DNA from 3 places in the Halomonas sp. H10-9-1 genome. Region 2 is predicted to be linked to each of the others. Evidence: predicted binding sites of a transcription regulator. Region 2 holds the regulator's gene; each other region holds the start of a gene.
The links. Region 2 encodes PhoB, which activates phosphate uptake and scavenging genes when phosphate is short. Its sites were predicted from a motif close to TGTCATANNNNTGTCANA; they were not measured.
Positions count from the first base shown of each region.

Region 1: NFH66_RS02850 (DUF6482 family protein) is a predicted target of PhoB. The motif match lies at 4,559-4,576, and genes of this name have one in related genera.
Region 3: phbB (acetoacetyl-CoA reductase) is a predicted target of PhoB. The motif match lies at 2,443-2,460, and genes of this name have one in related genera.

Region 1 is NZ_JAMSHO010000001.1:610,119-620,252, reverse strand. It holds gene NFH66_RS02875 (monovalent cation/H+ antiporter subunit D) at 1-1,499, shown strand, start outside; gene NFH66_RS02870 (Na+/H+ antiporter subunit E) at 1,496-1,993, shown strand; gene NFH66_RS02865 (K+/H+ antiporter subunit F) at 1,987-2,256, shown strand; gene NFH66_RS02860 (Na+/H+ antiporter subunit G) at 2,268-2,657, shown strand; gene hemH (ferrochelatase) at 2,714-3,802, opposite strand; gene NFH66_RS02850 (DUF6482 family protein) at 4,192-4,494, opposite strand; gene NFH66_RS02845 (hypothetical protein) at 4,614-4,907, opposite strand; gene NFH66_RS02840 (replicative DNA helicase) at 4,987-7,620, opposite strand; gene rplI (50S ribosomal protein L9) at 7,752-8,198, opposite strand; gene NFH66_RS02830 (hypothetical protein) at 8,214-9,065, opposite strand; gene rpsR (30S ribosomal protein S18) at 9,078-9,305, opposite strand; gene rpsF (30S ribosomal protein S6) at 9,339-9,722, opposite strand; gene rlmB (23S rRNA (guanosine(2251)-2'-O)-methyltransferase RlmB) at 9,893-10,134, opposite strand, start outside.
Region 2 is NZ_JAMSHO010000001.1:3,723,003-3,733,136, forward strand. It holds gene NFH66_RS17370 (FUSC family protein) at 1-504, opposite strand, end outside; gene NFH66_RS17375 (FUSC family membrane protein) at 467-1,564, opposite strand; gene NFH66_RS17380 (hypothetical protein) at 1,587-1,943, opposite strand; gene NFH66_RS17385 (HU family DNA-binding protein) at 2,031-2,306, opposite strand; gene NFH66_RS17390 (FAD-dependent oxidoreductase) at 2,464-3,624, opposite strand; gene NFH66_RS17395 (chorismate--pyruvate lyase family protein) at 3,683-4,249, shown strand; gene ubiA (4-hydroxybenzoate octaprenyltransferase) at 4,362-5,252, shown strand; gene phoB (phosphate regulon transcriptional regulator PhoB) at 5,385-6,074, shown strand; gene phoR (phosphate regulon sensor histidine kinase PhoR) at 6,076-7,380, shown strand; gene cysZ (sulfate transporter CysZ) at 7,388-8,116, opposite strand; gene phoU (phosphate signaling complex protein PhoU) at 8,208-8,936, opposite strand; gene pstB (phosphate ABC transporter ATP-binding protein PstB) at 8,963-9,736, opposite strand; gene pstA (phosphate ABC transporter permease PstA) at 9,802-10,134, opposite strand, start outside.
Region 3 is NZ_JAMSHO010000001.1:322,075-332,208, forward strand. It holds one part of gene NFH66_RS01485 (IS5 family transposase) at 1-331, opposite strand, end outside; one part of gene NFH66_RS01485 (IS5 family transposase) at 334-657, opposite strand; gene soxR (redox-sensitive transcriptional activator SoxR) at 722-1,183, opposite strand; gene NFH66_RS01495 (SDR family NAD(P)-dependent oxidoreductase) at 1,380-2,123, shown strand; tRNA gene NFH66_RS01500 (tRNA-Met) at 2,269-2,345, opposite strand; gene phbB (acetoacetyl-CoA reductase) at 2,532-3,278, shown strand; gene NFH66_RS01510 (DUF349 domain-containing protein) at 3,354-6,137, opposite strand; gene minC (septum site-determining protein MinC) at 6,383-7,144, shown strand; gene minD (septum site-determining protein MinD) at 7,200-8,018, shown strand; gene minE (cell division topological specificity factor MinE) at 8,015-8,275, shown strand; gene sbcB (exodeoxyribonuclease I) at 8,352-9,845, shown strand.

The DNA of each region.
Region 1 (10,134 bases), 3.1 Mb from region 2:
ACCTGATCGTGCTGCCGGTGGTGGTGCCGCTGGTAGCCGGCCTGCTGCTGCTGTTCCAGCGCCAGGGCAGCGTGCGCGTCAAGCGCCTGGTGGGCGTCGGCGCCACCCTGGCCCTGCTGCTGGTGGCCATCGCCCTGGTGGCGCGTGCCGCCGGCGGCGAGGTGACCTACTACGCCCTGGGCGACTGGCAGCCCCCCTTCGGCATCGTGCTGGTGCTCGACCGCCTCTCGGCGCTGATGGTGCTGCTCACCGCCGTGCTCGCCCTGGGCGCGGTGGTGTTCGCCTGCGCCGGCGACGACGAGCGTGGCAGCAACTTCCACGGCCTCTTCCAGTGGCAGCTGATGGGCCTCAACGGCGCCTTTCTCACCGGCGACCTGTTCAACCTCTTCGTGTTCTTCGAGGTCCTGCTGCTCGCCTCCTACGCCCTGCTGCTGCACGGCGGCGGCCGCAACCGCATCATGGCCGGGGTCCACTACGTGGTGCTCAACCTGGCGGGCTCGTCGCTGTTCTTGATCAGCGTGGGCATCCTCTACGGCGCCACCGGCACCCTCAACATGGCCGACATGGCCACGCGCCTCGCCGGGCTTCCCGCCGAGCGCGAGGGGCTGGTGGTGGCCGGCGGCCTGATGCTGCTGGTGGTGTTCGGCCTCAAGGCCGCCATCCTGCCACTCTACTTCTGGCTGCCCAGGGCCTACGCGGCGGCGCCGGCGCCGGTGGCCGCGCTGTTCGCCATCATGACCAAGGTCGGCATCTACGCCATCCTGCGGGTCTACTCCCTGGTGTTCGGCGAGGGCGCCGGTCCCCTGGCCGACCTGGAGCAGGGCTGGGTGTGGTGGTTCGCCCTGGCCACCCTGGTGGCCGCCGGCGCCGGCACCCTGGCGGCGCGCGACCTGCGCCTGCTGGTGGCCTATCTGGTGCTGGTCTCGGTGGGCACCCTGCTGGCGGGCATCGGCATCGGCACCCCGGCGGCGATCTCCGCCCTGCTCTACTACCTGATCCACACCACCCTGGTCACCGGCGGCCTCTTCCTGCTGGCCGAGATGATCGGCGCCCAGCGCGGCAAGGCGGGCACCCGCATCGTCAAGGGCCGGCCGCTGCGCCAGGGGCGCTGGCTGGCACTGCTGTTCTTCGCCGGCGCGGTGGCGGTGGCCGGCATGCCGCCGCTCTCCGGGGCGATCGGCAAGGCGCTGCTGCTGGTCACCGCCGAGGGCGGCCAGCGCGCCTGGCTATGGCCGATCCTGCTGCTCTCGGGGCTGGCCGCCATCGTCGCCCTCTCCCGGGCCGGCTCGACGCTGTTCTGGCGCAGCAGCGGCGAGGCGGACGGCCAGCGCCTGCCAACCCGCCAGTGGTTCGGCGTGGGCTGGCTGATCGGTGCCTCGCCGCTGCTGGTCATCCTCGCCGGGCCCCTCGCCGACTACACCGACGCCACCGCCGAGCAGCTGGCACGCCCCGAGGCGGTGACCCGCGCCCTGCTGTCCACCGAGGGAGACGCCCCATGATCACGCCTCGCCCCTGGCTGCCCACCCCGCTGCTGTCGCTCCTGCTGCTGGTCGTCTGGCTGCTGATGGTACGCAGCATCGCCTTCGGCCATATCCTGCTGGGCGGTGCCCTGGCGGTGGCGATCCCGCTGGTGACCCACCGCTTCTGGGACGCCCAGCCCCGCATCCAGAAACCCGGGCTGATGCTGCGCTTTGCGCTGCGCGTACTCGGCGATATCGTGATCGCCAACGTCCAGGTGGCCTGGCTGATCATCAATCCCTGGCGACGCCTGCGGCCTCACTTCCTGGAGTATCCGCTGATGCTGGAGGATCGCTTCACCATCACCCTGCTGGCCAACACCATCAGCCTGACGCCGGGCACGGTGTCGGCCAACCTGCGCCTGGACGGCAAGTCGTTGCTGATCCACGCCCTGGACGTGGACGACGACGAGGCGCTGATTGCCACCATCCGCGAGCGCTACGAGCGCCCCCTGAAGGAGATCTACGAATGCTAGATATCGCGCTATGGATCTGCCTGGCGCTGGTGGTGGCGGCGCTGTCGCTCAACGTCTATCGCCTGACCATCGGGCCCGACATGCCCGACCGCCTGCTGGCGCTGGATACCATGTACATCAATTCCATCGCGCTGATCGTGCTGCTGGGCCTGTGGCTCAACACCAAGACCTACTTCGAGGCGGCGCTGCTGATCGCCATGCTCGGCTTCATCAGCACCGTGGCGGTATGCAAGTACCTGCTGCGCGGCGACATCATCGAATAGGAGACGCCACGATGCTGTACGTGATTCTGGAGGGGGCCATCTCGCTGCTGCTGATCGCCGGCGGCGCCTTCGTCTTTATCGGCTCACTGGGCATGGCGCACCTGCGCGACTTCTACATGCGCCTGCACGGCCCCACCAAGGCCACCACCCTGGGGATCGGCTGCATACTGGCCGCCTCGATGCTCTACTTCTGGGTCACCGAGGGCAAGCCCGATATCCAGGAGATGCTGATCACGCTGTTTTTGTTCATCACCGCCCCGGTCAGCGCCCACCTGCTGGCCAAGACCGGCCTGCACCTGAAGCTCAAGCATGCGGAGAAGACCACAGGGCGGCCGATCGAGCTGCGCCCGGAGGAGGTTGGCAAGAAGCCGGTACCGCACCCGGATCGCGGCCACGGCTGAGCGCATCGGGCCCGCCATTGGCGGGCCCGATGCGTTCCGACTTCCGGCCACGACGACTACACCCAGCCGCCCAGCTCGTTATCGATGATGGCGAGCAGCGCGGCAACATGATCCTCGCGGTCATTGAGACAGGGCACGTAGGTGAAGGTCTCGCCGCCGGCCTCGAGGAAGGCATCGCGAATCTCCTCCTGGATCTCCTCCAGGGTCTCCACGCAGTCGGCCGAGAACGCCGGCGATACCACGGCGATATGCTTCCTGCCCTGGCGTGCCAGCTCGGCGACATGCGCAACGGTGGCCGGCCCCACCCACTCCTCGGGGCCGAACTGGGACTGGAAGGCGGTCTGGATCTGCTCCTCCTCCCAGCCGAGCCGCTCGCGCAGCAGTCGCGTGGTCTTCTGGCACTGACAGTAATAAGGATCGCCTTCCATCAAGAACCGCTTGGGCACGCCATGATAGGAGGCCACCAGCACCTCCGGTGGCGTCTCGGCGGCGTCATACGCCTCGCGCACCGAACTGGCCAGCGCCTCGATATAGAGTGGCTGCTCGAAGTAGGCGGGCACGGTGCGGATCGCCGGCTGCCACTTGAGCCTCATCAGGGTGCGGAAGGCGTGATCGTTGGCGGTGGCGGTGGTCGGCGAGGCGTACTGGGGATAGAGCGGGAAGAACAGGATCCGCTCGCAGCCCGCCGCCTGCAGGCGCTTGAGCACGCTGTCGGTGGAGGGGTTACCGTAGCGCATGGCGAAGTCGACCATCACCAGGTCGCCGTAGCGCGCCGCGAGCCCCTCGGCCACCTTGCGGGTCTGGTTCCGGGTGATGGTCAACAGCGGACTCTCATCCTGCTCGGTGTTCCAGATACCGCGGTAGGCCTCGCCAGACTTGAAGGGCCGCCGCGAGAGGATGATCAACTGCAGCAGCGGCTGCCACTTCCAGCTCGGATAGTCCACCACCCGCTTATCGGAGAGGAACTCGCTCAGGTAACGACGCATGGACCAGTAGTCGGTGGCGTCCGGGGTGCCCAGGTTGACCAGCACCACCCCGACACGGGCGCGTGGGACGAGGGGATGGTCGGCCGGGGCGTGGGCCAGGCGGCCCTCGCCGGGCCGGGCCATCTCGGGGCGGGCCGGGTCCTGGGTCGGGGTGGTCATGGGCGAGGCTCCTTGAGTCGATGCGAGGGCGCGTCTTGAAGAGAGGCTAGTGTACCAGCCTCCTCGCTCGCAGCGGGATGGCGTTGTACTATCAGGTTAATTTGTACAACTCAGGATCAGCCCATCCCGCGGCCCGGGTGCTCGGCTATCGACGCCTGGCGTGGCTGACCTGGCTGACCTGGCTGACCTGGCTGACCTGGCTGACCTAGCATGGCTGACCTGGCGTGGCCGAGCAGCCTGCCCGGGGTCGCAGGCGCGATGGACGCGGGATATCGATGGCCTGCCCGCCGCCGGGGGCGTCTAGGGCGCTGGCCGGAAGGAGCGGCGGTGAATCGTTCGCCGGGTAGCGGTCGACGGAAGGAGGTCCGGCCATAGCGCCGGAGCGATGCTCAGAAGACCAGCGGCATGCGTGAGGTCAGCGGGTCCTGGTAGTGAGTGGCGCGGCCGATCACCTCATCATGAGGCACCTGCTGCACCAGGTAGGCGCGGTGAATGCCGGCACGCTTGAGCTCCACATAGACGTCGTCCAGGGCGCGGAAGAGCACCGGTTTGCCCTGACGGGTCAGCATATGACGCTGCCCCTCGATATCCTCTAGCTCAACCTGATAGAAGCGACTGCCGGCATGGCCGATGACGCGAATCTCGTAGTTGTCATGATGGGCCGCGAAGGCCTTGAGGTCGTGAAAATCCATGGATCCCTCCTGGGTGTCTTGTAGTTGCATGCCCTCACAGACTGGCGCCGAAGGATGACACCATGGTGACGACTGCATGTCAAAAGTGTGACCCTGTCACCCCGGGAGAGTTCCACAAGCTATTGATAATCTGAGGGATCGATGGCCTTGCCCAGGGAGTTACGGTCGACCCACTTGCCGGCCTTGGTCTCCTTGTAGCGGAACACCACACGGTCCCCGACTGCCACCGGCAACTCGGCGTCCTCGGTCTGGTAGCTGTAGGTCTCGCCCTCCACCACCAGCTGGTAGCGGTAGAGGTCGGGCATGCCCAACCACTCCTTGAACGGGCCTTCCCGCTCTACAGACTGGAGCTCGCCGCGCGCCTCCAGCTTGGGGGTGCGGCGTCGATTGCCGCGCTGAAATCCGCCTGCCATGCTGCCTCCTTCCTGTACTCGTTCGAGGGGAGGGCATTATACGGGGCCCTCGCCCGGGCTCAACCCACGACGCTCGCACTCACTCGCCGAAACCGTCCCCATAGCTGTCAGGCGCCAGGTCCTCGAAGCGGGTATAGCGGCCGATAAATGCCATGTGTACCGTGCCGATGGGGCCATTACGCTGCTTGCCGATGATCAACTCGGCGAGCCCCTGATTGTCGGGGTTGTCAGGATTATAGACCTCGTCGCGGTAGACGAAGGCGATCACGTCTGCGTCCTGCTCGATGGCGCCAGAGTTATGAGTGACGATGCCATCAGCCAGCCAGCAGGCATTGCCTGGCACCGTCAGATCGAAGACCTCCTCTTCCCCCTCGGCCACAATCTCGACAATACGATCCCAGAAGAGATCATCCGTCGCGCGCGCCCGCAGTGCCCCGTCTCCCAGCAAATCGGCATAGCTTGCCAGGGTGGTGCGGGAGGGGTCGAAGCGAAAGTGCGAGGTTCCTCCATAGGCCGTCCCGCGCAGGCGGGCCATCTCGCGCTGACTAACGCCACGCGCCGCCATAAGAGCCTTGACCTGCTGAAAGGCCTCCCTGGGCAGGGTATCGACATTGGTATTGGGAACAATATCGACCAGGCGAGCCAGCAGTTCGGCAGCGCGAGGCTGCTGCTCGCCGAAGGCACCGATGCACTCCAGGAAACGACGCTGCTGCACGGTCCCCGAGACATCCGCGGTGAACCAGCCGACGCCGCTTCCCGCAACGCTATGCTTGATCCTGGCAAGGATGCCGAAGCGCATCAACAACGCCGCCACATCATCGATCAGGCCACGGCTCGCGGTGCTGAAATAGATGCGCCCTCTTCCCTGCGAACTCAGGGTGATACTGCCATCTGTCGCCCACAGATGACGGAGGAAGAGCGCCAACTGTTCCTGATCGAGACGGAAGATGCCATCTGGCAGACGCTTCTCACGCGAGCGCTGTCCGAAGATGCCTAGCTCCTTCAACCACTTCCCGACCCCTGCCGGGTGCCAGCGATTACCGTTGCCGGCAATCACCAGCTGGTGCCAGCTGCCACGGCCCGCGTGACGACTCACCCGGGAGCCCAGCGCCTCGGCAGCCTCGGTGACCGCGGTACTGTTGGCCTCGCTCGCGGTGGTATAGCGCAGTGGTTGGCCCGATACGTAACTACCATCTCCCACCAGGTGGGCCAGCAGAATCAGCGCCTCCTCGGACCAGCGCTCCGGAGAAGCGGGTGCCGGCAGGTGGTTGGACAGGGCGAGGCGATCTCCCACTCCGAGCTCTGCCAGCTTTCTCCAACCATCCCAGGCCCGCAACCGATGTTCGGCGGTGCAGCGAAGAGTGCGCCCGCTGGCTAGACGGACTCGCCATACGGGACGACGCCCTACCGACCACACCTTGTCACTTGCCGCGGGCTCGAGTCGCCCAGCGGCATTGACCGACCACAGCCTCGGCGACTGGCCCACCAGCTCCGCAATAGGCCGGCGCGTGCCATCCGTCAGCATGACAAGTGTGTCTCCGGTCACACACTCACGCAGGTCCGACATCACCGGGCGCTTGTTGGGGCGCTGCTCGAGGGAGCGGTTGAGCTGGGAGAGCGCCACCACCGGGCAGCCGAACTCCTTGGCCAGCCCCTTGAGTGAGCGAGAAATCTCGGAGATCTCGCCGGTGCGGTTCTCGGAGAAGCCGGGGATCTGCATCAGCTGCAGGTAGTCGATCATCACCAGCCCGACATTACCGTGCTCACGCACCAGGCGACGGATCCGCGAGCGCATCTCGTTGGGCGAAAGCGCCGCGGTGTCATCGATGAATAGCTGCTTGTCCTTGAGCAGGTTCACCGCCGAGGTCAGCCGGGGCCAGTCCTCGTCTTCCAGTTGACCGGTGCGCATCCGGGTCTGGTCGATGCGCCCCAGTGACGACAGCATGCGCAGCATCAGGGCATCGGCGGGCATCTCCATCGAGAACACCATCACCGGCTTCTCGCTGGAGATAACCGCGTGTTCCACGAGGTTCATGGCGAAGGTGGTCTTGCCCATGGAGGGCCTCCCGGCGATGATCACCAGGTCCGAGGGCTGCAGGCCCGAGGTCATCTCGTCCAGGTCGCGGAAGCCGGTGGAGAGGCCGGTCATCTCGCCTTTCATGTTGAACAGCTCGTCGATGCGGTCCACCGCCTTGGCGAGCAGGTCGCTCATGCCGATGGGGCCACCCGACTTGGGGCGCTCCTCGCTGATCTGGAACACCAGCCGCTCGGCCTCATCGACCAGCTCATCCGCCGGCCGCCCCTGGGGGCTGAAGGCGCCATCGGCGATCTGGCTGGCGGCACGGATCAGCTTGCGCAGGGTGGCACGCTCGCGGACGATATCGGCGTAGGCGCGGATATTGCTGGCGGAAGGGGTGTTGCGAGCGAGTTCGGCGAGTGTGGCCAGGCCGCCCACGGTATCGAGCTGGTCGCGCCCCTCCAGCGCCTCGGAGAGGGTCACCACGTCCAACGGCCGCGCCGACTCGGCCAGCTCGGCCATGACATTGAAGATCAAGCGGTGTTCGTAGCGATAGAAGTCGTCGGACACCAGGCGGTCGGCGACGTTGTCCCAGGCCTGGTTGTCGAGCATCAGTCCGCCCAGCACCGACTGCTCCGCCTCCAACGAGTGGGGCGGCACCTTGAGGGCGGCGGTTTCCTGGTCGTGCTCGAGCATTTCTGACATGGCGATGGTTCACCCTGGGAATTGCGAGGGGCGCCATTCTACCCCAGACGGACACAATAAAAACGCGACGAGGGGCGCGAGAATCTCTCCTCGCGCCCCTCGTCACCAGCGACCGTCAGGACTTACTCGGCCACTACCACCACGCGCACGGTGGCTTCGACCTCGGCATGCAGGCGCAGCGCAATGTCGTACTCGCCGGTGGCGCGGATCGGACCTTCCGGCATGCGCACTTCGCTCTTGGCCACATCGATACCGACCGAGGCGATGGCATCGGCCAGGTCGCGGGGCCCGATGGAGCCGAACAGCTTGCCTTCGTCGCCGGACTTGGCGACCAGGGAGAGCTCGATCTCGTTGAGCTGGGCAGCACGCGCCTCGGCCTCGGCCTTGCGCTCGGCGGCCTGGGCCTCGAGCTCGGCACGCTGGGCCTCGAAGGCTTCGATGTTGTCCTTGGTGGCCGGCACGGCGAGACCGTAGGGCACCAGGTAGTTGCGGCCGTAACCGGGCTTGACGGTGACCTGGTCACCCAGGCCGCCCAGCTTGCCAATATTGTCGAGCAGAATGACTTCCATCTCGTAAACCTCTTGTCAGTTGCGGCTGACCAGGCGCCCGCGAACATTCGCGAAGACGTCGATGACGGCCAGCAGCAGCACGATCAGAATCATGGGCCAGGTGGTGATCAGCAGCAGGTAGAAGGCGACCAGCCACAGCCCGTTCATCCCTTTCAGTCCGATAAAACCATGCACCAGGGCGATGCCGGCGACCAGCAGCGGGACCCACAGCAACATGCCCAGGCCGGGCAGCCCGAGCACCGCGCCGATCCCCCCGAGTACGGCCAGCACGACGAGCTCACGCGGCGCCAGGCGCAGGGCGTGGAACTCCTCGCGGAAGCCGCCGGGGTTGTAGAGCCCCGCCTGCCAGCTGCGCGCCAGGGCCAGGCAGGCCACGGCGGCAACCAGCACGATGAGCCCGGTGACCCCGCCGATCAGCAACCCTGCCAGCTGCTCGGTATCGAGCCCCTGACTGCCCAGCTCGCTGAGCAGGCGCTCCACCTCGGGCGAGGCCTGGCGCAGCTGGTCGAGCATCTCCCCGGTGCCCCCGGGGGGCAGGAAGATACCCAGCTGGATCATCACGGCACCGGCCAGGGCGCCGACGATCAGCGCCTCGCTCCAGCGCAGCCGCGCACGCAGCACCACCGCCATCAGGGTCACCAGCAGCACGCTGGAGAGCGGGATCACATCCCCCTGCACCCACCACCAGCCCGCAGGCACGGCGGCAGCCACGATCACCGGCAACGCCGGAGAGAGCCCCCGGCGCAGGGTGACCAGGGCCGCGATGGCGGCCCCCAGCCAGAACAGCCAGGGAACCAGGGCAGCAACGGCGGCCCCGCCGGCGGCGTGGGGCGTACCGCGCATCATCCAGCGGGCAATCGTCAGCATCTTGCCGCTGGCTTACTGGTGGCTATCGGAGTAGGGGAGCAGTGCCAGGTAGCGCGAACGCTTGATGGCGGTCGCCAGCTGGCGCTGATAGCGGGCCTTGGTACCGGTGATGCGGCTGGGGACGATCTTGCCGGTCTCGGTGATGTAGGCCTTGAGGGTGTCCAGATCCTTGTAATCGATCTGCTTCACGCCCTCGGCGGTGAAACGGCAGAACTTGCGGCGACGGAAAAAGCGTGCCATGTGAAGACTCCTTCAGACGTGCGATGGGGGTGATCAGGCGGACTCGGCGCGGGGCTTCTCGTCGCGGGGCTTCTCGTCGCGACGTGCACGCTTCTCTTCCGCCGGCTTCATCATCGGCGAAGCCTCGGTGATCGCTTCATTGCAGCGCACCACCAGGCTGCGAATGATGGCGTCGTTGAAGCGGAAGATGTTCTCGATCTCGTCGAGGGTCTCGCCGCTGCACTCGACGTTCATCAACACGTAGTGAGCCTTGTGGATCTTGTTGATCGGGTAGGCCAGGTGACGACGGCCCCAATCCTCCAGGCGATGCACGGTGCCGCCGTTCTCGGTGACGAGGCTGGTGTAGCGCTCGACCATGGCCGGAACCTGCTCGCTCTGGTCCGGGTGGACCATGAACACGATTTCGTAATGACGCATGGGTTCTCCTTGCGGTTTGGCAGCTTCCTCTGGAGGTCTCGGCGCTCCGGGGAAGCAAGGAGGTGATAGAAGAAACACGAACGCCCGCTCGAGGGACGAACGGGCGCAAGCATTCTAAAGAGTGCGTGCAAAAAGCACAAGCTCGAGGCCGGACCGGGGTTTCGTCCAGCTTATGGCTTATGGCTTACAGCTCCCGGCGAAGCCGGGTGGCGTTGACGAACCGCCTCGAAGAGGCTGATGCCGGTGGCCACAGAAACGTTGAGACTGGAGACGCTGCCGGCCATGGGCAACTTGACCAACTGGTCACAGGCCTCGCGGGTCAGGCGGCGCATGCCCTTGCCTTCGGCCCCCATCACCAGCGCCGTGGGACCGGTGAGGTCAACCTCGAAGAGCAGCGACTCGGCCTCACCCG
Region 2 (10,134 bases):
CAGCAGGGTATCCAGGAGACGCGGCCAGATCAGCCCGAAGCCATCCCCTACCTGGTTGAAGCAGCTCAGCACCATCAGGGTGATCGCCGCCGTGGCCAGGGTGTAGTGCCGCCCGCGCAGGGCGAAGAAGGCGACCCCGGCGACCACCGCGATCCCCGCCTGGAGCGCCGGCGACGGGAACAGGCTGATCAGCGCCCAGCCCGCCACCAGCCCCAGCACCGTGCCCAGGATGCGCTGCCACAGGAAGCGCCGGGTGGCGCCGAAGCTGGGCCGGCACACGAACAGGCTGGTCAGCAGGATCCAGTAGCCCTGGGTGGGGTGGATCAGGTGCAGTAGCGCATAGCCGGCGACCAGGGTGGCAGCCAGCCGCACGGCATGACGGAACACCGGGGAGCGCGGGGTCAGCTGCGCCTGCAGGCGCTCCGCCACGTCGCCCAGGCCGTGGGGCGTGCGGTCATGGAGCGCATCATCGTCCCCCCACGCCGCGCTCGGGGTGGCGAGCACCGGCCAGGGCCCGTCCCAGGGTCGCCAGGTTATCGGCCACGGCCTCCAGGGCGGGCAGCAGCGGCTGGCGCTCGGCGGGCAGCGTCCCCCGCAGGTGCGCCAGGGAGGCCTCCAGGTCGACCAGCGCCTGCTCGCTGGGGGCCAGGTCGAAGGAGCGCTTGAGCAGCAGGCCCCGGGCCAGGGTCCGGCACGCCTCGCCCTGGGCCTGGAGCACCCGCTGGACGCGGAACAGCACGTCGTGGTGGAAGAAGGCCTCGGCCAGCTCGGCGTAGGGGGAGTGGGAGGAGCTGGCCCGCTCGTGGATATCCTGGGCGATGAAATAGAGGCGCAGGTAGCGCGCCAGCCGCGGTGAGGCGCGCTGCCCCTCCAGGCGCCGAAAGAGGCGCTCCTTGGCGTCGTTGAGGGCCTCCACCACCCGGCCGTTCTGGCGCGCCAGCTCCAGGCGCCGGCTCTCCACGTCCAGTCCGCGCAGCGGCTCGAAGAGCGCCGCCTTGAGGCCGAGGTAGCGGGCCAGCTCGCGGTAGACCCGCGCCATGGCCAGCTGCAGCGGCTGACGCGAGAAGAGCGCACACCACGCCACCGAGATCGCCCCGTACCAGGCGGCGCCGCCCACCAGCAGCGCCGGCTCCCGCCACAACTCACCCAGCGCCGGGCTGCCGCGCTGCTCGAGGCTGATCAGGGTGTAGATGGTCAGGATCAGGGTGGCGTTGGCGATGGTCGCATAGCGCTGGCTGACCGCGCCGAGCATGGTCATGCCGAAGGCCGCCAGGCCCAGGGTCACCGCCAGGGGCCAGGGGTGCGTGAAGAGCAGTTCCATCGCCAGGGAGGCCAGCACAAAGCAGGCCAGGGTGACCAGCAGGGCGGCAAGCCGGCCGGGCCAGTCATCATCGGTCTCGGCCAGGGCACTGGCGATGGCGCCCAGGAACAGCGGAATCAGGCTGGCCATGTCGCCACGCCACCAGCACAGCAGCGTGATACCGGCCAGGGCGATGAAGACCCGCAGGCTGTAGGCGGCGGGCTCGAGGGTCCAGAAGCGGCGCAGGACCAGGGAGGGGGACATGGCGGGCACGAGTCTCCCGCGCTCAGAGGTGGCGCAGCAGCTTCTGCAGGCGCTGGAGATCGGCGGCGTCGCCGACCAGGCGCACGCGCCCCTCCATCATGCCGTCGAGGAAGGCCTGCTGGGTCGGCTTGCGCAGCACCTCGAGTGCGGTGGCCGCATCTGCGAAGCGTAGCTCCAGGTCCAGGTCCACCGGCAGGCCGCGACCATGCTCGATACCGCGGGGCGACATGCGATAGTGGCGGGCGATGGAGAGGTCCTCGGTGGCGACCCCCCAGTCGAGGCCGCGCATCTCGCCGAGCAGCTCGCGGAAGCGAGGGTTGCGACGCAGGGCGCGGCCGAGCAGCCAGCCCAGCACCCAGAGCATCAGTTTCAGCTTCATGTCATCACCACCGGAGCCCTGGAGGGTGGAAACAAAGACGCCTGGCGCCGGAACCTGGCCAGGCGTCCCGGGGTTACTTTCCCGGGGTTACTTGGCGACGGCGTCCTTGAGGCCCTTGCCCGGCTTGAAAGCCACCGTCTTGCTGGCCGGAATGATCAGCGGCTGGCCGGTCTGGGGATTCTTGCCGGTGCGTGCGGCGCGCTCGCGCACGGCGAAGGTGCCGAAGCCGATCAGCGAGACATCCTGCCCCTGGGAGACACTCCCGGTGATCTCGTCGAGGATGACATTGAGGACCTGGCTCGCCTTGTCCTTCGACAGGTCGGCACGCTCGGCAATCGCCGCCGCGAGTTCTGGTTTACGCATACAATCCTCCTGGTGTGGCACGGGATCCCGGCGCATGGCTCGGGACGTTGTTGTCATGGCAGACGGCGCCCGGCGTTCGCCCGGTGATGGATCGGGCGACGGACGAGTGGCGTCGCAGGGTGCGCTGCGGCGACCGCCTCGGGCCGCCATCGCCGACCTAGCCTAACAACGCCGGCGCAGCCCGCGCCAGTTCGACTTTCCGACGCACGCAGGCCCCTGTCAACGCAAATCCGATCAAACGTCCGTCCTCGGCCTCCGCCAGGGCCGTGAGATCCCCCCCTTCGCCCTCGATCCGCCAGCGTGCCGGAGCGCGCGTAGGCGGTAGTGCCACCACCGGCAGCAGCGGCGTCTTGACCAGCACCGGCCAGGCTCCGTAATGCACCGGGGTGGGGGTGCCAGTCAGGGTCCGGGCCAGGGCCTTGGCGCCGGCCTGCAGGGGCTGCACATACATGGCGTTGAGGCCATCGACGCAGGCCACATCGCCCAGCGCGAAGACCTCCGCCACCGAGGTGGCCAGGGTACGATCGGTATGGATGCCCGCGGCGCTCACCTCGAGGCCCGCCGCCTCGGCCAGCGCGGTGCGGGGCGACAGGCCGGTGGCCAGCAGGACCAGGTCGGCCCCCACGGCCTCACCACCCTCGAGACACACCCGCGCCTCGCTACCTTCGGCCTCGAGGCTCGCGACTCCAACGCTCAGGTGCAGGTCCATGCCGGCCTCCCGGAAGGCCTCGCCCAGCGCTCGACCCAGTGGTTCGGGAAGCAGGCGCGGCAGCGGCGTGGCCTCCGGCGCCACCAGGCTCACCCGGTGACCGCCGGCCAGCAGGTCATTGGCGAACTCGCAGCCCACCAGGCCGGCACCGATGATGACGACCCGCGCCGGCCGGCCCAGGCCGCTCAACGCGGCATGGAAGGCGCGGTAATCGTCCAGGTCGTTGACCGTCATCACCCGCCCGGCCAGCGCCTCGGGCACCCGGAAGGGCGACACCGGCGCCGCCCCGGTGGCCAGCACCAGCGTCCCATAGGCCAGCCGCTCCTCGCCGATGCACAGGGTGCGGGTCGCCGTATCGATGGCCTCGACCCGGGTCTGGGTGCGCACTACGGCGTTCAGCGACTCGGCGGTCGCGAGGGCGCCGCGGGTGGCCAGCCGTTCGGGCGGCAGGCCCTTGGCGAAGCCGGTGGAGAGCAGCGGCTTGGCGTAGTCGTCGCCGGCATCGGCGGTGATCAGGGTCACCGGCCGTTCGGCATCCAGGGCACGCAGCTGGCGCAGCAGGCCGAGGCCCGCCATGCCGCTGCCGAGGATGGTCAGGGGGGCACTCATGGCTCTCCTCGTCGAGGAAGGGGGATGGTGGCGCATGGTACACTACCCGGCCTCAAGGATGGACACGGAGCCCGTGGTGCCCGATTCCTCACGTCACGCCCTGGCCGGCCCGGCGCGCTGGCTGCCGCTGGCCGCCGCACACCCCGCCATGAGCCCCGTCTGGCGGCGCTGGGTCGGCTCCCGGGATTCGCTGACCCTGCGCCTCACCGAGGCCGGCCGGCCGCGCCCCTTCCGGGTCCAGCTGCTCGACCAGCGCACCGGCACCCCGCGGCGCGACGAGGCGAAAGCCCTCGGCCTGCCGCCGGGACGCCAGGCCTGGCTGCGCGAGGTGGCGCTGTGCCTGGACGAGGCGCCCTGGGTAGTGGCGCGTTCGGTGGCCCCCCTGGAGGGTCTGCCCGCCCATGACCTGGGGCATCTCGGCGAACGCTCCCTGGGCTCCTGGCTGTTCCGCCAGCCGGACCTCGCACGCGGCGAGATCGAGGTGACCCGCAGCCCTGCCGGCTTCCATCCGGGCCGCGGCCCCTGGGGGCGCCGCTCGCTGTTTCGCCACGGCGACTTCCGCGTCCTGGTGCAGGAGTGGTTCCTCGACGCCATGGCGGATGACCTCGGCCTGCCTTCGCGCTAGGCTCTGGGGTTCCCGATGCCCAAGGGCGCCGGTAGCGCGCCTCCCCGAAGACGTATCGCCGGAACAGCCCCGTCCGCGCATCCCCCCACCCCACACCCACTACGAGGTAGAGATGGACCGCTCCCTGATGCGCCCCACGGGCCTGGCCCGGGTACCCGACTTCCTGCGCCTGATGCGGCTCGACCGCCCCATCGGCACCTGGCTGTTGATGTGGCCCACCCTGTGGGCGCTGTGGGTGGCCGCCGAGGGCCTGCCGGAGCGCCACCTGCTGCTGATCTTCATTGCCGGCGTCTACCTGATGCGCGCCGCCGGCTGCGTGGTCAACGACTACGCCGATCGCCACTTCGACGGCCACGTCAAGCGGACCCTGGACCGCCCCCTGGCGACCGGTCGCATCAGTGAAGGCGAGGCCCAGGCGCTGTTTCTGCTGCTGGTGGCCGCGGCCTTCGTGGTGGTGCTGTTCACCAACCTGTTCACGATCCTGCTGTCGATCGGAGGCCTGGTCCTCGCCTTCATCTACCCCTTCATGAAGCGCTACACCCACCTGCCCCAGCTCTTTCTGGGGGCCGCCTTCTCCTGGGCGATCCCCATGGCCTTCGGCGCGGTGCTCGGCCATGTGCCCTTCGAGGCGTGGCTGCTGTTCGCCGCCAACGTGGTGTGGACCGTGGCCTACGACACCCAGTACGCCATGGTCGATCGCGACGACGACCTGAAGATCGGCATCAAGTCCACCGCGGTGCTGTTCGGCGCTGCCGACCGTTTCATGATTGGCCTGCTGCAGATCCTGACGCTGCTGCTGCTGGCCTGGGCCGGGGCACGACTCGCCCTGGGCGGCTTTTTCTGGCTGGGCCTTATGGCCATGGCCGCCACCTTTGTCTGGCAGCACTGGCTGATCCGCGAGCGCGAACGCGAGCCCTGCTTCCGAGCCTTCCTCAACAACTACTGGTCGGGGCTGCTGGTGTTCGCCGGCATCGCCCTGAGCCTGTGGCCGGGGCTCGCGTAGGGAGTTCGTGTAGGTAGGGAGTTCGTGTAGGTAGAGAGTTCGCGCTGTCGGTTCGCGGGTGCCCCTGTCACGCGAGTGTCATAATGCCATGATGGAATCGTCAGCAAACCGTCATTGACCCGAGGCTTCAGGATGACCGCCAAAACCGTACTGATCGTCGACGATGAGGCGCCGATTCGCGAGATGATCGCGATGGCACTGGAAATGGCCGACTATCGTGTGCTCGAGGCGGACAACGCCCAGACCGCCCACGCCATGGTGGTGGACCACCAACCCGACCTGCTGGTGCTCGACTGGATGATGCCCGGCACCAGCGGCATCGAGCTGGCCCGACGCCTCAAGCGCGAGGAGACCACCGCCGAGCTGCCGATCATCATGCTCACCGCCAAGGGCGAGGAGGACAACAAGATCCAAGGGCTCGAGTCCGGCGCCGACGACTACATCACCAAGCCCTTTTCGCCCCGCGAGCTGGTGGCCCGCCTCAAGGCCGTGCTGCGCCGCGCCACGCCGCGTGGCGTCGAGGATCCGGTGGAGGTGGACGGCCTGCTGCTCGACCCGGTCAGCCACCGGGTCAGCGCCGACGGCCAGGGGCTCGAGATGGGACCCACCGAATACCGCCTGCTGCAGTTCTTCATGACCCACCAGGAGCGCGCCTACACCCGCAGCCAGCTGCTCGACCAGGTGTGGGGCGGCAATGTCTACGTCGAGGAGCGCACCGTCGACGTGCATATCCGCCGCCTGCGCAAGGCACTGGGCGAGCGCCACCAGCACCTGGTGCAGACGGTGCGTGGCACCGGCTACCGGTTCTCCGCCAAGGCTTGATGTGAGGCTCTGGAAGCGCGAGCTATGGCGCCTTCTCCTGCTCGCCGGCCTGGGCCTGCTGATCGGCTGGCCGCTGGGCGCCCCGGGCGCCGGCCTGGCCCTGGGGCTGGCGCTGTGCCTCGCCTACCACCTCCATCAGTTGCGCAGCCTCTATCGCTGGCTGACCCATGACACCCAGGCGGAACCGCCAGCGGCCGGGGGGTTGTGGGGCGACCTGATGGACCGCCTCTACCGCTATCAGAAGGGCCAGCGCATCACCCAGGGCCGGCTGCTCAGCACCCTGCGACGCATCCAGGAGTCCTCCGAGGCGATGCGTGACAGCGTGGTGATGCTCGATCGCCACGGCGACATGGAGTGGTGGAACAGCGCCGCGGAGCAGATGCTGGGGCTCAAGCCGGCCCTGGATCGCGGCCACCATATCACCAACCTGCTGCGCGACCCGCGCTTCGTCGACTACTTCCACCGCCGCGACTACCGCGACCCTCTCACCCTGCCCTCGCCCATCGACGAGCGCATGATCCTGCAGTTCCAGATCACCCTCTACGGCGACGACGAGCGCCTGGTGATGGCCCGGGACATCACCCGCCTGCACCGCCTGGAGGAGATGCGCCGCGACTTCGTGGCCAACGTCTCCCACGAGCTGCGCACGCCGCTCACGGTGCTCGCCGGCTATCTGGAGACCTATGCCGACCAGGCCGAGCTGCTGCCGCCCCGCCTGGGTCGCGGCCTCTCGAGCATGCAGGAGCAGACCGCGCGCATGCAGAACCTGGTCCAGGACCTGCTGCTGCTGTCGCGGCTGGAGATCGACCGCGGTGGTGCCGACCATATGCCGCTGGACATGGCGGCACTGCTGGAAAGCGTCAAGCGCGACGCCGAGGCGCTCTCCGGCGGGCGCCATACCATCGTGGTGGAGCTCAAGGAGTCGCGTGCCCTGACAGGCAGCGACCAGGAGATCCGCAGCGCCCTCTCCAACCTGGTCTTCAACGCGGTGCGCTACACCCCCGAAGGCAGCCATATCACCCTGAGCTGGCGACCCGGCGCCGAACACGGCGCCTGCCTGGAGGTGATCGACAATGGCGAGGGGATCGACCCAGTGCATGTCCCGCGTCTCACCGAGCGCTTCTACCGGGTCGACAAGGGACGCAGCGCCTCCACCGGCGGTACCGGCCTGGGCCTGGCCATCGTCAAGCACGTGCTGCTGCGCCACGACGCCTACCTGGAGATCGACTCCCGGCCTCACCAGGGAGCGACCTTCCGCTGCCTCTTCCCCGCCACGCGGCTGGCGACCGAGGCCCTCGCCGACTAGCCCCGGCTCAGGCGCTGTGCGCCGGCAAGTTCCGGTAGTGGCCATCCCACATCAGCACCGCGGCGGCCACCGCCCCGGGCAACAGGAAGAGGTTGGCCAGCGGGATCCAGGTGATCAGGGTGACCCCGCCGCCGTAGGTCAGGGTCGGCCACCAGCGCGCCTTCAGGCGGCGACGCATATCGGCGAAGCTCACCTTGTTGTTGTCCATGGGGTAGTCGAGGTAGGTGATCGCCATCATCCAGGCCGAGAACAGCGCCCACAGCAGCGGCGCCACCAGGTTGACCAGCGGAATCCAGCTGAGCACGAACAGCGCCGCCATGCGCGGCAGGATATAGGCGAGCTTGACCATCTCGCGGCCCAGGGCGTCCACCGTGCTCCTGGCCAGGCCACGGTCGTCGAGGGGCGCTCGACCGGTGGCGGCGACCTCCACCTTCTCGGCCAGGAAGCCATAGAAGGGCGCGGCGATGACATGAGTCACCAGGGTGAAAGTGAAGAACACCACCAGCACCAGGCTGATCACGAACAGCGGCCAGATCAGCCACTCCAGCCAGGCGAGCCAGCCGGGCACCATGGCCATCCAGTGGTCCAGCCAACTGCCGAAATTGGCCAGCACGAACCACAGCATGGCCACATAGACCAGCAGGTTCACGACGATGGGAGCAAACACGTAGCGGCGCAGGCCGGCCCCGTAGACCAGGCGGGTGCCACGGGTCAGCGCCGTCAGGGCATCAAGCATTGCAGTTCCTCGCGGGAGCGACGATCAATGAAAGCAGGCCATCGCCTTGGGGCGATGGCCTGCGCTATTGACGATCAATCGTCGCCCGAGGTCAATCCCTGCGCGAGATCGCCTCGGCGTCGAGGTCCTCGGGGTCGATGTGGCGGATGTCCATGCCCTTGACCAGGTAGACCACGTACTCGGCCAGGTTGTTGGCGTGGTCGCCGATACGCTCCAGGGCACGCAGGATCCACATCAGGCTGAGCACCGGCGAGATCGAGCGCGCGTCCTCCATCATGAAGGTCATCAGTGAACGCATGGCGCTCTGGTACTCGTTGTCGACCTCCTCGTCCTCGTGGACCAGCTTGAGCGCCAGCTCGGTATCGAAGCGGGCGAAGGAGGTCAGGGCGTCACGCACCATGCGCCGCACATGCTCGCTGATCATGCGCACCTCGACGAATCCACGGGTGCCGTTGTCACCATCGATCAGCTCGCAGGCATTGCGGGCGATCTTGCTCGCCTCGTCGCCGATGCGCTCCAGATCGGAGCCGGCGCGGATCACCGCCAGCACCAGACGCAGGTCGGAGGCGGTGGGCTGGCGGCGCGCCAGCACCTGGGTACACTCCGCGTCGATCTTGATCTGCATGTCGTTGACCGCGCGGTCGTTGTCGACCACCTGGCGGCCCAACGCGGAATCGCCCTCGAGCAGGGCCGTGACGGCATCCTGGACCTGCTTCTCGACCAGGCCTCCCATCGCCATCAGGTGGGTCTTGAGCTCCTCGAGCTCCTGGTTGAACTGCCGGGAAATATGCTGGCTGTGGATATCGCTGCTGATGTCCATGGGACTCTCCTTGGGGGCCGGACCGGTCAGGTCATGCGCCCGGTGATGTAGTTCTCGGTGCGCCGCAGGCGCGGATTGGTGAACAGCGTCTGAGTGGGGCCATACTCCACCAGTTCGCCCTTCTGCAGGAAGGCGGTGTAGTCGGAGACCCGAGCGGCCTGCTGCATGTTGTGGGTGACCAGCACCAGACTGAGCTGTGACTTGAGGTTGCGGATCAGCTCCTCGATCTTCAGCGTCGAGATCGGGTCCAGGGCCGAGGCCGGCTCGTCGAGCAGCAGCACCTCGGGCTGCACCGCCAGGGTCCGGGCGATCACCAGGCGCTGCTGCTGGCCGCCGGAGAGGGTCCACGCCGAGGCACGCAGGCGATCCTTCACCTCCTCCCACAACGCCGCCGACTGCAGAGCCCACTCGACGGTGTCATCGATCACGCGCCTGCGCATGCCGCCCTGCAGGCGCAGGCCGAAGGCCACGTTGTCGTAGATCGACATGGGGAAGGGATTGGGGGCCTGGAACACCATTCCCACACGGCGCCGCAGCTCCGCCACATCCACCTGCGGGGCGTGAATATCCTGCCCCTCGAGGTGGATCTCACCGCGCCGCACCACCTCATCGTTGAGGTCGTGGAGCCGATTGAGGGCCCGCAGCAGGGTCGACTTGCCGCACCCCGACGGCCCGATGAAGGCCGTCACTCGATGTCGCGGAATGCGCAGCGTGAGATCACGCAGCGCCGGTTTCTCGCCATAGGCAAGGCTCAGGCCGACGATCTCCAAGCTGCTCTCGGAGGCCGCGAAATCGATGATCGGCCCGCTGGCGGCGGGTGACGACGTGAAAACGGACACGAAACAGTCTCTCCCCAGGGCCGGCGCTACCAGCGCGACGGCGCCCCATGACGCGCCCCCAGATGATGACGCAGGAATATTGCAGTCAGGTTAAGCACCAGGATCACCAGCACCAGCAGCAACGCCGTGGCGAAGACCAGCGGCATGGCGGCCTGGACGTCATCGCCATGGAAGGCCGCATCGTAGATGTGGTAGCCAAGATGCATGAACTTGCGCTCAAGATGCAGGAAGGGGAAGTCACCGTCCACCGGCACCTGGGGGGCGAGCTTGGCCACGCCCACCAGCATCAGCGGTGCCACCTCGCCGGCGGCCCTGGCCACGGCCAGGATCATCCCGGTCAGCATGGCCGGCAGGGTCAT
Region 3 (10,134 bases), 3.4 Mb from region 2:
TGATTTTCTGGAAGAACCTTTCTACCAGATTGCGATCCTTGTAACAGTGCCAATCTATCTCGGGGCATTCCAAGCGATTCTTTCTCGGCGGAATCACCGGCTCGGCGCCCACCGCTCGAATGATGTCCCTCAAAGCGGTGGAATCATACCCCTTGTCGCCAAGCACCGCCGCTGGAGAAAAGCCCGCCAGTAACGCTGGGGCGGCTCCGTACTCAGACGCTTGGCCCGGTGTGAGGATTAGCCGTACCGGGTTGCCGAGGGCATCGACCGCCGCGTGGATCTTGGTGCTCAATCCCCCACGCGATTTCCCCATGGCTTCGGTGCTCTGAGCCGTTTTTTTGCCGCCCCATGCTGATGAACTTTGACGATACTGCCATCTATCATCAGCTGCTCCATGTCGGGATCATCGGCTAATGTGTCGATAACCTGCTGCCAGACCCCCTTCTTAGACCACCGGTTATAGCGCATGTAGACAGTGTGCCAGCGACCGAAGGCGTCGGGCAGATCACGCCAGGGAGCGCCTGTCCGGGCGATCCACAGGACGGCTTCCACGAACAAGCGATTGTCCTTGGCCGTCACCCCGCGATCTGAAGCTTTGCCGGGGAGCATGTGCTCGATGCGCTCCCATTGGTCATCACGTAGCATTAGCCGAGGCATAGATCACCGAAAAATGCTGATATTCTAAATCAGCCCGATCTCCATCAGCAATTGTTAACGCAGCCTAGTCCCGCGTAAGGATCCGCGGGCCCGCGCCTTGCTGGCCGAGGGTATCGTCGGGATTGCGCAGCGGGCAGTCGGTCAGCGACAGGCAGCCGCAGCCGATGCAGCGGTCCAGCTCGTCGCGCAACCGCGTCAGGGTCTGGATGCGCTCGTTGAGGCTCTCCTTCCAGTGCGTCGAGATGGTCTGCCACTCATCCGCGGTGAGTTTCGATCCCGACTGGACGCCGTTCAGCGTTTCGCCGATCTCCTCCAGCGACATGCCCACGCTCTGCGCCACGCGAATGATGGCCACGTAGCGCAGCACGGTGGCGGGATACTGGCGGTGGTTGCCGGCGCTGCGGGTGGAGCGGATGAGCCCCTTGGTCTCGTAGAAGTGCAGCGTGGAGACCGGCACGCCGCTGCGCCTGGCCACCTGGCCGACGCTCAGTACCCGGCTGCCGTCGCTGGGCTTGTCCATCGCCATGTCATCATCCTCGAGTCGACTTGAGGTGTCATGGTAAGGCCTACGGTGCGCCGGGCAAGCCGCCCCCTCTTGACCTCAACTCAGCTTGAGGAATTACAGTCATCCGGCATCGACGCGCTCGCCGCAGGAGGTTCCGCGGCGAGCCTTCATCTCAGCGAGGCAATCAGGAGGCAGAATGAAGACAACAGGAGGCAGCATGGCCAGACGCAATGCACTGATCACCGGCGGTGCCAGGGGCATCGGCGCGGCATCCGCCAGGGCCCTGGCGGCCGACGGCTACCGGGTCTTCATCAACTACGTGAACAGCGCCGACGCCGCCGAGCGGCTGGCCGAGACCATCCGCGAGGGCGGCGGCGAGGCGCACGCGCTGCAGGCCGACGTGCGCGACGACGCCCAGCTTGAGGCCATGTTCGGGGAGATCACGCAGCACCATGGCGGTGTCGACGTGCTGGTTTCGAACGCCAACATGAGCTTCGTGCCCAAGCCTTTCATGGAGCAGAGCTGGGAGGAGTTCTCGCAGAAGCTCAACGACGAGATGCACGCCGCCTACCAGTCGGCCCGGCTCGCGGCCGAGAGCATGAGGGCCAAGGGCTTCGGCCGCCTGGTGTTCATCTCCAGCACCCTCTCCGAGGCCCCTGCGCCCCGCTTTATCGCCCACGGCAGCGCCAAGGGCGCGCTGGACAGCTTCACTAAATACCTGGCGCAGGAGCTCGGCCCCTACGGCATCACCGCCAACATAGTCGCGCCGGGCCTGGTGGACACCGACGCCACCAAGGACGCGCCCTCCGAGTTCAAGGAGATGATCCGCACCCACACGCCGATGCAGAAGATCGCCACCCCGGACGACGTGGCCAATACCGTACGCTACCTGGCAAGCGAAGCCAGTGGCCACATCACCGGCACTTACAACCCGGTGTGCGGCGGCGCCTATATGAGCTGAGCGATACGCTGGTGACGGGACACAAAAGCGACAACGGGGTCCGTGCGGGCCCCGGTTTTTCTGGTGCGCCATGCTTGCGCGCCCAAGAAAACGCGTCAAAGAAAAGAGGCCGATCAGTCATTAACTGATCGGCCTCTCTAGATATTGGTAGCGGGGACCGGATTTGAACCGATGACCTTCGGGTTATGAGCCCGACGAGCTACCAGACTGCTCCACCCCGCATCAACGTGAGGCGCATTTTACACGGGATTCACCTTTAGTCAAGGTTTGCCTCAAACGCTCGTCCATCACGCCCCCCTGGGCCATACTGACCTTGGCTTGTCATCAAGATGACAGCTTGTTCAAGAACAATGTGCCGTTCGGCCGGTAGGGCCGGAGCACAGTGTCATCATCATCAGGGAGGTATACATGGCCAATTCATCACGCGTCGCTTGGGTCACGGGTGGTACTGGCGGCATCGGTAGTGCAATCTGCCGCGCACTGGCCGCTGAGGGCTACAAGGTCGTGGCTGGCTATCACAACCCGGAGAAGGCCAAGGCTTGGCTCGAGGAGCAGAAGGCGGCCGGCTTCGACAATATCGATATTGCCGGGGTCGACCTGGTCGATTACGACGCCTGCGTCAATGGCGTCAAGGAGATCGAGGAGAAGCACGGACCGATCGCCGTGTTGGTCAACTGTGCCGGTATCACCCGTGATGGCACCATGAAGAAGATGAGCCCCGCGCAGTGGCACGAGGTCATCGATACCAACCTGAACAGCGTTTTCAACGCCTGTCGCAGCGTGATCGAGAGCATGCTCGATCAGCAGTATGGCCGGATCATCAACATATCGTCGATCAATGGCCGCAAGGGTCAGTTCGGTCAGGTGAACTACGCCGCCGCCAAGGCGGGGATGCACGGCCTGACCATGTCCCTGGCCCAGGAAACTGCTTCCAAGAGCATTACCGTCAACACCGTGTCGCCGGGCTATATCGCCACCGACATGATCATGAAGATTCCCGAGAAGGTGCGCGAGTCGATCCGTGAAACCATCCCGGTGAAGCGCTACGGCAAACCCGAGGAGATCGGTCGCCTGGTGGCTTACCTGGCCGACGAGGAGTCCGGCTTCATCACCGGCGCCAATATCGATATCAACGGCGGCCAGTTCATGGGCTGACGCGGGTTGTCTCCTGCCTTGCGGCAGGTCGACGCCACACAGGAGCGCGAGGGAAACCTCGCGCTCCTGCGTCGTTCAGGGGGGGGGCAGGCGCGACAGCCGCTCCAGCATATGGTCCAGTTCTCCGACTTCGCGCTCCCAGAGCGCCGGTGGCACGGGGCCGATGGCCAGCAGTTCGGCGAGCACGCCGCGTACCTCCTCGGCCCGGGACGGCACGCGCCCCAGGTTGTCGTTGAGGCGTTCGACCTGTATCGCCAGGCGCAGTGGTTCGTCGCGTTGACTGACGCTGCCCACGGCCAGTAACGAGAGGTGCACCCTCACGCGAGCGAGGCGCTCCTCGACGGTGTCGGTCGAGATGCTCTCCTGGCGGGCGGCATTGCGCCGAGCGTGGGCGCGGCCCATGTCGTCACCCAGGGTGAGTGTCTTCGGCAGTGCCACCACCCGCGCCTCGTCGCCCTCGAGTCGTGCGGCGTCTGCCGCAAGGTGTTCCTCGAGCAGTGGGCGCACGGCCTGCCACTTTTCCACCTGTTCGGCCACTGCCAGGCGCTCCAGTCGCTCACGGCGGGCTCGCACGATGCCGGACCAGCGCCGCCGCATGCCCTCGCTGCGGCGTCCACCGGGAAGCGGCTCCAGCGCGGCGGCCTCGTCGATGGCCCTGGCCAGCAGCGCCGCATCGGCCGGCCGGGTGGGTTGCCAGCCATCCAGGCGATCGATGAGCGCCTGCATGGCGTCCGTTCGCTCCCTGGCGCGGCGAGCGTGGTCGTCCCGAATCGCTTCGCGGCTGGCGAAGATGGTGTCGCACAGGCTGCGGAACTCGCGCCATAGTGCCTGCTCCTCGCCCTTGGGGGCGCGGCCCAGTTCTCGCCAGCGACGCTGCAGTGCCTTGGCCTGCTCGGCGCGCTTGGTCGCCGGGCTCTCACTCCCTGATAACAGGCGGGCTTCCTCGATCAGTTCGCGCTTGGCCTCGGCGATCTCCCGGGCGCGCTGGTCGATCAGCGCCTGGAGGCGGTGACGGATGGTGCCGAAGCGCCGGCCGATGGCTTCTGCCTGGTCGCGCGGGACCGGCGAAGCCCGGCGCCATTGGTCGCGAGCGCGGTCGCGGATCTCGCGAAGTGCGTCGGGGTCGGCTTGCTGCGCGGGGTGGCCGAGGAGTGTCTCGAGCTGTTCGCACAGGGCGATACGCGTCGCCAGGTTGTTGTCGCGCTCGGCGTCGAGGCCGGCCCGCCAGGCAGCCAGGCGTTCGTGAATGCGGTCCGAGGCGGCGCGGAAGCGTGCCGACTGTTCGCGGTTGGCGGCGGCATCGCCCAGTGACTTCCACTCCTTGACCAGTTGGCGGTGGCGGCGGTCCAGGGCTCCCTCCATGCTGGCCTCGTCGCCGGCCAGGGCTTCGATGCCGGCGACCAGCTGTTCGCGCTTGGGGCCGGCCACGAATCCTCGCCAGTCGCGCAGCTCGGCCAGCCTGGCGCCGAGGCGCTTGAAGCGTGCCTCCTGGGAGCGGAAGCGGGCGGCGTCGGTGTGCTCGGCAAGTTGGCGCAGGCGCTGGTGAAGGCGGCTGGCCGGCTTGAAGGCGCCGCGCTCCAGCAGACGCTCGAGCTCGTCGAGCTGCTCCTTGAAATGCTCGATGGGCACCTCGTCGGCCGCCGGCGTGGGCGCGGGGCGGTGCTCGAGTCGCTGGCGTGCCCTGAGCAGCAGGGGCGTGGGCGCCAGGCCGCCGGGCCAGTCGATCGCCGTGACCAACCCGCCCAGGCGCTCCTTGTCGTCATCCTCGAGGGCCCGCTCCAGTTCACTGGCGCGCTGCGTGAGGCGCACCCAGGCGCCGCCGATCTCCTCGAAGCGGCTCAGGGCGGCGTCATAACGCTGGCGCAGGGTTCCATCGGTGACATGGTGGTCGGCGAGCTCCTGCCAGCGGTGGGCCAGCAGTCGCTTCTGGGCGCGCAGGCTGTCGATATCCTGGGCCCCCAGCGTCTCGCTGCGCTCGAGTGCCTCGAGGCTCTCCTCCAGCGCCTCCACCAGGCTTTCGCTGGCCTGCCGGGCATCCTCGCGGTGCCGGTGGGCGGCGGCATTGGCGCGTTGCTGCGCCTCGTGATCCTCGACCACCTTGCGACAGCGCAGGCAGGCGCCATGATAGCGGCGCTCCAGGCTTGCGTCGGGCATATCCTCGAGTTGCTGCCATTCGCGCATCAGGTGACGCAGGCGCCCGGCATAGAGCGGCTCCCAGGGGGCGGCGGCGTGACGCTCCAGGCCCTGTACCAGCGCTTCACGACGCTCCCGAGCGGCGGCCAGCTCGGCGGCGTCGGCGCGGCGGCGGTTGAGGCGCTCGCGGGCCTGGCGCAGTACCTGGCGGTCGCGCTTCGCCTCGCGCACCAGCCGCGACAGTCCAGCATCGCTGTCGACCCTGGCCGCCGCGGCATGCCGCACCGCGGCGATGCCGTTGTCACAGGCTTGTCGCACCAGGGCCGCTTCGTCCTGGATGCGTTCGATTGCCGCCAGGCGCAACTGCTGGTTGTCGCCCCCGAGTGCGATCATCTCGAGCAGCGCGGTATCACTGAGCCGACCGACCATGGCGACCCGAGCGGAGAGCTCCAGCTGGCCCTCCTTGCCGCAGATCAGTGTCGTCAGGCGCTGCTCCAGTTCCGGCGAACGCCGCTCTTCGTCGAGCAGGGCGATCAGCCTCTCGGGGTCCTCGAGCCGCGCGAGCGCCGCAGTGCGCACGGCCGGGTCGGGGTCCGCTGCCAGTCGCTCCAGGGCGTGACGTTGTTCGCCGTGGGCGGGGTCGAGGCGTGCGATGGCCTGGCGGCGCACGCCAGGGTCGGAGTGCTGCCAACGGGGGGCGAAGAGGCGGCGGAAGAGTCCAGACATTGGGCATCCTGGCGAGGGCGGCGCCGCGCGGTGGGCCGCGCGGCCCGAAGCGTTGTTGGTACATTATAAAGGGACTATCTAAGCACGCGCCGCGCCTGGGGAAAAGGCCGTGCCGCGGGGTGCCTGTGGCCAGTCGGCGACACTGACAGCGGCGCGTCGGCGGGCGTATGATGGAGAAGTTGCAGGGGAGCAGGGAGTCGCTTAGCTTTGACTCTACCCTCACCATCCCGACCTGGAGTTCGGCAATGAGTCTCAAACTGGACAGGGAGCGCATGGCCTTCACCTTCAAGGGGGGCATGCTGCCGATGACGGTCATGGAACTGGCCAGCGCCGACCCCGAGCGGATCCGCGAGCAGCTCGCCGGCAAGCTCAGCCAGTCGCCGGCCTTCTTCCAGCATACCCCCGTGGTGCTGAGCGTGGAGAAGCTCGACGAGCCTCACCTCGCGCTGGAGCGCATCTGCGCGGTGTGCCGTGCCCACAAGTTGCTGCCGGTGGCGGTGCGTGGCGGTGCCGACCCGGTCAAGCAGTCGGCTTGGGCCCTGGGCCTGGGCTGGTTCCCGCCCCATGAGGGAGGCCGTGGCCGTGCGCTGGAGAGCGTCGCCGTGGGCGAGCCGGAGGCCACGCCGGACGCGGGCGAGGGTGCCGAGGCCGAGCTCGAGACGCCCCCCGGGGTGACCAGCGGCGGGCGTATCTTCCGCGGCACCGTGCGCTCCGGACAGCAGATCACCTCGCCCAGTGGTGACCTGGTGGTAGTCGGTGCGGTCAATGCCGGCGCCGAGGTGCTCGCCGCGGGCAGCGTGCACGTCTACGGCGCGCTGCGCGGTCGCGCCCTGGCCGGGATCCACGGTGATCCCCAGGCCAGCATCTTTTGCCGTGAACTCCATGCCGAGCTGCTCTCGGTGGCCGGCAATTACAAGCGCCTCGAGGACATCGACCGCCGGTTGCTGGGTACCCCGGTGCAGGTGCGCCTCGACGGGGATCAGCTGGGCATTACTTCGCTCGCCTGAGCGGCATGCCCCTCGATGGTCCGATCCATTTCAACGACACGACAGGAAGCGACTCTTGGCCAAGATCATCGTTGTGACCTCCGGCAAGGGAGGCGTCGGCAAGACAACCAGTGCGGCAGCCATTGCCACTGGCCTGGCACTTCGCGGCAACAAGACCGTGGTCATCGACTTCGACGTCGGGCTGCGTAACCTGGACCTGATCATGGGCTGCGAGCGCCGCGTGGTCTACGACCTGGTGAACGTCATCCAGGGTGAGGCGGGGTTGAGCCAGGCGCTGATCCGCGACAAGCGCGTGGACAACCTGCATATCCTCCCGGCCTCCCAGACCCGCGACAAGGATGCCCTGAGCCTGGAAGGGGTCGAGAAGGTGCTCGATACCCTGAGCAAGGACTTCGACTACATCCTCTGCGACTCCCCTGCTGGCATCGAGCGTGGTGCCCAACTGGCCATGTACTTCGCCGACGAGGCGATCGTGGTCACCAATCCCGAGGTCTCCTCGGTGCGTGACTCCGACCGCATCCTCGGTCTGCTGGCCTCCAAGACTCGGCGTGCCGAGCGCGGTGAGGATGAGATCAAGCAACACCTGCTGATCACCCGTTACAACGCCATGCGGGTCGACACCGGCGACATGCTCAACCTCGAGGATATCCGTGAGATCCTGGCCATCGACCTGATCGGCCTGATCCCGGAGTCCGAGGCGGTGCTGCGGGCGTCCAACCAGGGGGTGCCGGTGACCCATGACAACGATAGCGATGCTGGCCAGGCCTACGTCGATACCGTGTCGCGTCTGCTCGGCGAGGAGGTGCCCCTGCGCTTCCACGAGTACCAGAAGAAGAGCCTGCTGAGCCGCATGTTCGGAGGAGGTCGTCGTTGAAACTGCTTGAATTCCTGAAGCGAGAGCGCAAGAAGTCCGCGTCGGTCGCCAAGGAGCGGCTGCAGATCATCGTGGCGCACCAGCGTAGCCAGCGTGGGCAGCCTGATTATATGCCGATGCTCGAGCGCGAACTGCTGGAGGTGATCCGTCGCTACGTCCAGGTGGACGATAATGCCATCAACATCAGTCTCGACAGCGAAGACAATTGCTCGGTGCTGGAGCTCAACGTGACCCTGCCCAAGAGCTCGCCGGGCTGAGCCTGGCGGGCTGAGCGAGTCGCGGGGCTGTGCTAGGCTGTGGCCTCCATGCTGAATTGCCGGAGAGACCTTGCCCATGGCGCCGCCTGACGCCCCGCAGACCTTCCTATGGCACGACTACGAGACCTTCGGTGCCGATCCGCGGCGCGACCGACCTTCGCAGTTCGCCGCGATCCGAACCGATGCCGAGTTCAACGAGATCGGCGAGCCTGTCACCTGGTATTGCCGCCCGGCAGACGATTTCCTGCCCCACCCCCAGGCCTGTCTGGTCACCGGCATCACGCCGCAGCAGGCGCGGCGGCGCGGGCTGCCCGAGGCGCAGTTTGCGGGACAGATCGAGGCGCTGATGAGCGTGCCGGGCACCTGCTCGGTGGGTTACAACAGCGTGCGCTTCGACGACGAAGTCAGCCGTCACCTCTTCTACCGTAACCTCCTGGACCCCTATGCCCGGGAGTGGCAGAACGGCAACTCCCGCTGGGACTTGATCGACGTGGTGCGGGCTTTTCACGCCCTGCGCCCGGAGGGGCTCGAGTGGCCGCGTCGGGAGGATGGTGCCCCCAGCTTTAGGCTCGAGGATCTCACCGCCGCCAACGGCATCGAGCACGCCGGCGCCCACGATGCCCTGGCCGATGTGCGTGCCACCATCGCCCTGGCTCGGCGCCTGCGCGAGGCCAATGCCAAGCTCTTCGATCTACTGTTGAGCCGGCGCGGCAAGCGGGCGGTGGGCAAGCTGCTCGATGTTCCCGGGCGCAAGCCGCTGCTGCATATCTCGCGGCGCTACCCTGCCAGCCGCGGCTGCGCCGCGCTGGTGGTGCCGCTGGCCGAGCACCCTACCAACCCCAACGGGGTGGTCGTCTATGACCTCTCGGTGGATCCGGCGCCGCTGTTCGAGCTCTCCGCCGAGCAGATCCGCCAGCGGGTCTTCGTCAGCAACGACGATCTGGCCGAGGGTGTCGAGCGCATCCCGCTCAAGGTGATCCATATCAACAAGTGCCCGGTACTCTTCGCGGCCGGGGCTCTCAAGGACGTGGCGGGCGAGCGCAAGGGGCAGTACGGCGATATCGTCGAGCGCCTGGGGCTGGACATGGCCACCTGCCGCGATCACTGGAGGCGCCTCTCGGGCCACCCCGAGGTAGCTGCCCGGGCCGCCGAGGTGTTCGCCGAACCGCCGCCGGAAGGGCCCCGGGATCCCGATGTCATGCTCTATTCGGGCGGTTTCTTCTCGCCGGCGGATCGCCAGCAGATGCAGCGGGTGCGCGACATGGCCCCCTGGGACCTGGTGGGCGCTAGCTTCGCCTTTCAGGATCCGCGCCTGGAGGAGATGCTGTTCCGCTACCGGGCGCGCAGCTTCCCGGAGACCCTGGAGGGCGAGGAGCTCGCCCAATGGGAGGCCTACCGCTGGGCGCGCATGAATGACGCCGAGGTGGCCAGCCTGACCCTCAAGGGCTTCGCCCGGGAGATTGAGCGGCTTAACCAGATCGAGCTCTCCGACCGTGACCGCCAGGTCCTCGAGGAGCTGGTGATGCATGTCGAGGCGATCCTGCCGCCCCAGGCGTTCGAGGCGGGCTGAGATCTCATGAGGGCTGAGCCTGGGGTCCCCCACGAATGATGTCACGATATCGGCATATTCGAAGGTGTTGGTGCCTCATGCGAGCACGGTGCCGCGCCCTTGGGGTCTGACCCCGCTGCTGCGTGTTGCGCCAACACTCTGATATGACTGAGCAATCAACAACCTGGGGGTCAGACCCCAAGGGCTGCGAGACCCCAAGGGCTGCGCCGAGCTCTCGGATATCCGCCAAGAATATGCAGCCTATTGATTTATAAGGATCATTTCTGGAAATGCCTCAGGGGTGAGCCGT